Regions from separate parts of the Bradyrhizobium sp. 33ap4 genome, predicted to be linked through region 2. Evidence: riboswitches for the same ligand, from Rfam matches in the RefSeq annotation. Region 2 holds a riboswitch; the other holds the start of a gene.

Region 1 (3,405 bases), on a different contig from region 2:
GCTGATCTCCGGCTGGTACGGCGTATAGGCGGTGTACCAGGCCGGGTTCTCCAGAATGTTGCGCTGGATCACCGCGGGCAGGATGGTGCCGGAATAGCCCTGGCCGATCAGCGAGGTGAACATCTGGTTCTGCGCGGCGAGCTCGCTCATATGCGCGAGCGCCTCGGTCTCGCTCAGCGCCCGGCCGAGATCGAGCGGCGCCTTCTGCCGGATCGACGCCGGCAGCGTCTCGTTCATCAGCGCCTGCAGGCTCGCGGCGCCGACCGTCTCCAGCATCGCGTTGACGTCGCGCGGCGACGGTCCGATGTGGCGGCGGACGAAATCGGTGGCGGCTTCGTTGATCGGCTTGAAGGGCGCGTTCATGACGTGATCCTCGGAGTGATCCTTTAGGCGGTGTGCGCGGCGTAGGCGGCCTCGTCCATCAGGCCGCCGAGCTCGCCCTTGTCGGCAATCTTCAGCTTGAAGAACCAGGCCTTGCCGCCGGCGTCGGAATTGACCAGCGCGGGCTCGGCGGCGAGCGCGTCGTTGACCTCGACCACCTCGCCGGAGATCGGCGCGTAAACGTCGGAGGCGGCCTTGACGGATTCGACGACAGCGGCGGCCTCGGCCTTCTTCAGGCTGCGGCCGACCTTGGGCAGTTCGACGAACACGACGTCGCCGAGCTGCGACTGCGCATAGTCGGTGATCCCGATCGTGGCGACGTCGCCCTCGATGCGGAGCCATTCGTGGTCGGACGTGTACAGCGTCGTCATGGGGTCGATCCTTTGGCGTTCAGCGTTTGTAGGTATTGGGGACGAAGGGCGTAGCGGCGACTTTCAGCGGCAGCCGCTGGCCGCGCACTTCGGCGAAAACGGTGGTGCCGACGGCGGAAAGGGCCGTGGGCAGGTAGCCCATCGCAACCGGCGCATTGAGGCTCGGGCCGAAGCCGCCCGAGGTCACCTTGCCGATCTGCTCGGTCGAGCCGGCATCGGCGAACAGCGCGGCGCCTTCGCGCACCGGTGCGCGGCCGTCAGGCTTCAGGCCGACCCGTCGGCGCGCAGCGCCATCTGCGAATTGCGCGAGAATTTTGTCGGCGCCGGGGAAGCCGCCGGCGCGGGCGCCGCCGCTGCGGCGAACCTTCTGCACCGACCATTCCAGCGCGCCTTCGACCGGTGTCGTCGTGGTGTCGATGTCATGGCCATAGAGGCACAGCCCGGCTTCGAGCCGCAGGCTGTCGCGCGCGCCGAGCCCGATCGGCAACACGTCGGGATTGTCGAGCAGCGCGGTGACCAGGGCTTCCACCTTGTCCGCGGGCACGGAAATCTCAAAGCCGTCCTCGCCGGTATAGCCGGAGCGCGAGACGAAGCAGTCGACGTCACTGAGCCGGCGCGCACCGGCATCCATGAATTTCATCGAACCGACATCTGCACAAAGTTTCGCCAGCGCCGATTCGGCTTTAGGGCCCTGCAGCGCGATCAGCGCGCGGTCGGCCAGCGAGATGATCTCGCAGGCGTCGGAGAGATTCGCGCGCAGATGCGCCTCGTCCTCGGCCTTGCAAGCGGCGTTGACCACCAGGAACAGGTGATCGCCGAAATTCGCCACCATCAGGTCGTCGAGCAGGCCACCGTCATTGTTGGTGAATTGCGCGTAGCGCTGCCGTCCCGGCGCGATACCGACGATGTCCTGCGGCACCAGTTTTTCCAGCGCGAGCGCGGCATCCGCGACCTTGCCGGATTTGGCCTTCAGCACGAGCTGGCCCATGTGCGACACATCGAACAGACCGGCTTCCTTGCGGGTGTGCAGATGCTCCTTCAGCACGCCGGCCGCGTATTGCACCGGCATGTCATAGCCGGCGAACGGCACCATCTTGGCGCCGCGCGCCAGATGCAGCGCGTGCAGCGGGGTCTGTTTCAGCGGGGAGGTTTCGCGCGCAAGCATCACAGGGCCCTCGCGGTTCCCGCCGGGGACCTATTTCCCCTTGAGAAACCTGCAGAAAGCCCCATCTGTCGCTGTGCCTGAGAGTATTATCCCGTCGGCGGACGCATCGGGGCGAACCCCAGCGTCTCTTTCCAGATGTCAGACGTCACGCGGTCCTTTTGCCTGAGAGTTTCCGGGGCGGTTGCTCCTTCGGCGCCGGCGATAAGGCCGGTCTCTCCCGACGTGACTAGGTATAGGTAGGTAGAAAACACGGCGCCACCAAGACTGTCAACGCAGCTGCAGCAACTATCCAATGGGCTTTGTGCTGCCGCGGCAAGCCCATGATCCGCCTGCACAGTTTCTGGACACCGCAGCTGGCAATGTCTAAAAGCGTTCGGCCGGAAAATGACGCCTTTTTGCGGCTGGCCGGCCCCTTTTTCCGATTGGATGAACATGAGCAGCGTCAACGACATCAGGTCGACATTTCTGAACTTCTTCAAGGAGAACGGGCACGAGATCGTGGCCTCGTCGCCGCTGGTTCCGCGCAACGACCCGACCTTGATGTTCACCAATGCCGGCATGGTGCAGTTCAAGAACGTCTTCACCGGCGTCGAGAAGCGCGGCTATCAGCGCGCCACGACGTCGCAGAAGTGCGTGCGCGCCGGCGGCAAGCATAACGACCTCGACAATGTCGGCTACACCGCGCGCCATCTCACCTTCTTCGAGATGCTCGGCAACTTCTCGTTCGGCGATTACTTCAAGGAGCGCGCGATCGAGCTCGCCTGGAATCTGATCACCAAGGATTTCGGGCTGAAGAAGGACAAGCTGCTGGTCACCGTCTACCACACCGACGACGAGGCGGCCGGCTACTGGAAGAAGATCGCGGGCTTCTCGGACGACCGCATCATCCGCATCCCGACCTCGGACAATTTCTGGGCGATGGGCGACACCGGCCCGTGCGGACCGTGCTCCGAAATCTTCATCGACCGCGGCGAGCACATCTGGGGCGGCCCTCCGGGCAGCCCGGATGAGGATGGCGATCGCTTCCTCGAATTCTGGAACCTGGTGTTCATGCAGTACGAGCAGGTGACGAAGGAGGAGCGCGTGGCGCTGCCGCGTCCCTCGATCGACACCGGCATGGGGCTCGAGCGCATGGCCTGCATCCTGCAGGGCGTCGAGAGCGTGTTCGAGACCGATCTGTTCCGCAATCTGATCGATGCCGCCGCGTCTACCCTCGGGCACGGTCCGAACGAGCAGAACGTTGGGTCGTATCGGGTGATCGCGGACCATCTGCGCTCGTCCGCGTTCCTGATCACCGACGGCGTGCTGCCGTCGAACGAGGGCCGCGGCTACGTGCTGCGCCGGATCATGCGCCGCGCGATGCGCCATGCACAGCTTTTGGGCGCGAGCGAGCCGCTGATGCATCGCCTGGTCTGGGCGCTGGTCCGCGAGATGGGCCAGGCCTATCCGGATCTGGTCCGTGCGGAGAAGCTGATCGAGGAGACGCTG
Region 2 (3,405 bases):
CAGCCGCAGCAACAGGAACACGAACAGAGCCACCACGCCCATCACGGGAATGGCGGCGAGGATGCGGCGAAGCAGATATCCGAGCAAATTTGATCCGTTGGGTTGTGGTCGATGAAGTCCCCAGCGGGACCGTTGCACACCAGACCGTAGCACAGATGGTAGCAGACTCACGGTAGAACTTGAGCAAGTCCCATGCCATCGGTGCTGCGGATTTTGCGGTGCAGCTAATCAGTCCTGTTGGCCGCGATTATTCCTCCGGTGAAGTTTGAAGCAGTCCACTGGAAGGTGGATTGATTTCAGCTTTGCGCGCGTCGGCGGGCACGTCGAGCCCGGCACCGAACGTCGGCGCCATCGGCGGCGTGTCGAGGTCGCGCCAATCGTCGATCGCCTGGGCCACCATCTGCGCCGTCGCCGCCGACAGTGTCCAGCCAAGATGACCGTGGCCCGTATTGTAGAACACGCCCGGAATCCGTCCGGCGCGAACCACCGGCATCATGTTCGGCATCATCGGGCGCAAGCCCGCCCATGGCACGACTTTCGACGTGTCGATCTCCGGGAAATGATGCCGCACCCAGTCCACCAGCGGTTGAATGCGATCGGCGCGAATGTCGCGGTTGAAGCCGTTGAACTCGGCGGTGCCGGCGACGCGGAAGCGGTCGGCGCCGAGCCGGCTGGTGACGATCTTCGCAGCTTCATCGAGCAGGCTGACGGTTGGGGCCGCATTCCGGCTTTGCGGCGCATCGAGCTGCACCGTGATCGAATAGCCCTTCACCGGATAGACATTGACGCGGTCGTTGAGCAGGCTGGCGAAGTGGCGGCTCGCCACGCCGGCGCAAATCACGATCCCGTCCGCCTGTAGCTGCTGGCGCGTCGCGACCGCAGCATCATGTGAAGCAGCTTCGTTCCAGCCGATGCGGAAGCCGTCATCGCCGTGTGCGATCGTGTCGACGTCGGCTTCATGGACGAAGCTCGCGCCACGGCGGATGCAGGCGTCGGCAAGCCCACGCGTGAATTTGTGAATATCGCCGGTCGCGTCCGACGGCGTGAAGAAGCCGCCATAGCAGGTTGTCTGCAGCGCGGGTTCGATGACGCGGATCTCGTCCGGGGTCACCGGCCGGCGGTCGAGCCCGCCTTGCTGCAGCAGCGTGTTGACCTTGAGGCCGGCTTCGAAGCCGGCCCTGTCGTGATAGACGTGCAGGATGCCGCGGCGTTCGAGATCGAAGGCGATGTTTTCGCGCTCTGCGATCGAGAACAGATGCTTGCGCGCTTCGATGGCGAGCTTCGTGGTCTCGATGGTGTTGCCGCGATAGCGCGTGATGTGGCCTACGAACTCGCCGATCCAGGAATATTTGTGCCAGCTCGGCTTCGGGTTCATCAGCAGCGGCGCGTCGCTTCTCAGCATCCAGCGCAGCCCCTTGAGGATGGTCGCGGCGCTGTTCCACACCTCGGCGTTGCTGGCGGAGAGTTGTCCGCCATTGGCGAACGAGGTTTCCATCGCGGCGTAGCGATGCCTGTCGAGGACAGTCACCTTGTAGCCGCGTTCAAGCAGGGCATAGGCCGTCGTTACGCCGGTGATGCCGGCGCCGATGATCGCGATGTGTGGCATGATAGTTGTCAGGCTCCCGTGGGTTAGAGTCGCCGAACCGCCGGTGAAACCGGCATCGGCGCCCCATCTGTCACGGTACCTGAGAGCTTGATCCGCATCGGGCTGTGGCCAGAAGCGAACTATCCCCTTCGGTGGACGTCATGGCCCTTGATGTGCGGCCATGTTCGTCTCTCTCCAGATCGTCCTGACGATACAGTCCTTTTGCCTGAGAGTTTCCGGGGCGGTTGCTCCGTCGGCGCCGAAGCCAACAACACGATTGTTGTCGCTTCGATCTCTCCCGCATCGTCGCGTTGGACGGCCGGACCGTAGGCGAAGCCTCAAAAATGGACAAGGCTAAATTTCGATCCGGCAGTGCCAACGTGTTGTGCAGTGCAAATCGATGTCAGTCCAGCGTCGCCAGCAGTGCCGCCATCAGGCGGCCGCGTTCGGCGAGGCTGTCGACCTCGATGTGCTCGTTGAGCGTATGTGCATCGGCGCCGCGAACGCCAAGGCCGTCGAGCGTGGGGATGCCCATCGCGCCGGTGAAGTTGCCGTCTGAGCCGCCGCCGGCGCTGCCGTGCGGCAGATCGAGACCCATCGCTGCAGCAAGGCCTTTTGCCTTTTCATAGAGCGCCATGGTGCCCGCATCGGGCTCCCACACCGGGCGGGTGACGCCGCGCGTCACCTTGAAGGTCACGTCGTTGGCGGTGCCCGACAGTGCCAGCATGCGCTCGACGCCACGGTCGAGATCGGCCTGGCGCTTGGCCATGCTGAGCGCTTCGCCGGTACAGGTCGTCGCGACGCAATTGACCCACTGGCCGCCATGCACGATGCCGACCGAGAAGGTGCAGTCCTCGGTGGTCATGCCGTCGATGGCGATGATCTGCCGCGCCATCTCGCGGATCGCGGAGCGGCCGGAAGACAGCGTTGCGCCGGCATGGCTGGGCTTGCCGGTGGCTTCCAGGTTGAAGCGCGCGATCGCATAGCGGCCGGTGACGACGCCGTTATTCGGACGGCCGGGCTCCGGCACCAGCACATATTTGTTGCGCGCGGCTTCCGCCTCGATGATGTCGCGCGTCGACGGCGTGCCGACCTCTTCGTCGGGGGTGAACAGCACGGTGATCGGCAGCGGAGTCGTAAAGGAGGCGCGCGCCAATTGCCTGATCGCCTCGATCGACAGGTAGTTGCCGCCCTTCATGTCGAAGATGCCCGGCCCGAAGCACTTGTTGCCTTCGCGCCGCCACTTCAGCTTCTCGATGGTGCCGACGGGGTGAACGGTGTCCAGATGGCCGGCGATCAGGATGCCGGGCTGGCCTTGTTTCGGATGGGGAAAACGGGCGCGGACGCAGCCCGCGAAGCCCTGGCGTCCGGCGATGCGCTCGATCGTCGCACCCATGATCGCCATCTCGCGGGCGGCGAGATCGAGCATGCGTTCGACCGCGGCGGCGTCCCAGGTCGGGCTTTCGCATTCCACCCAGCTGCGCAGGCCCTGCAGCATCGTTTCGGAATCAAAGGGGAGATTGGCGGGGTTCATCGTTGTTCTCTCTTGTTGTTCTGACGGCGCCGGCATCGCGCGCGCGTTACGAAAATCTCAGCCGACGATTTTGTAAAGCCAAAATCTGGCGCGCGGCCTCATTCGTTTGTGTACGTCCGATGCGACCTGAAACCGATTGACGCGCTTGGCGCTTGGTGCAAGTCTCGATTTCACAAGCCATACAGCATGTTAGTTCGCCTAAATAACGAACCACATGCATAACGAATAAGCCGGCTTTGACCAGTTACACGTCAGGAGAGATTGCATGTTCCCTATCTCGCGTTGG

Evidence for each region. A riboswitch is a leader RNA that binds a small molecule or an ion and turns the genes downstream of it on or off. The one in region 2 is predicted to bind glycine.
Region 1: linked by a shared signal. The riboswitch ahead of gcvT (glycine cleavage system aminomethyltransferase GcvT) and the one ahead of Q2M23_RS38935 (D-amino acid dehydrogenase) in region 2 are both predicted to bind glycine.

The regions. Positions count from the first base shown of each region.
Region 1 is NZ_JAUMTJ010000036.1:85,347-88,751, reverse strand. It holds gene gcvP (aminomethyl-transferring glycine dehydrogenase) at 1-363, opposite strand, end outside; gene gcvH (glycine cleavage system protein GcvH) at 387-752, opposite strand; gene gcvT (glycine cleavage system aminomethyltransferase GcvT) at 772-1,917, opposite strand; glycine riboswitch at 2,059-2,147, opposite strand; gene alaS (alanine--tRNA ligase) at 2,350-3,405, shown strand, end outside.
Region 2 is NZ_JAUMTJ010000081.1:14,982-18,386, forward strand. It holds gene Q2M23_RS38930 (ABC transporter permease) at 1-87, opposite strand, end outside; gene Q2M23_RS38935 (D-amino acid dehydrogenase) at 248-1,606, opposite strand; glycine riboswitch at 1,672-1,786, opposite strand; glycine riboswitch at 1,790-1,896, opposite strand; gene Q2M23_RS38940 (M20/M25/M40 family metallo-hydrolase) at 1,989-3,119, opposite strand; gene Q2M23_RS38945 (ABC transporter substrate-binding protein) at 3,385-3,405, shown strand, end outside.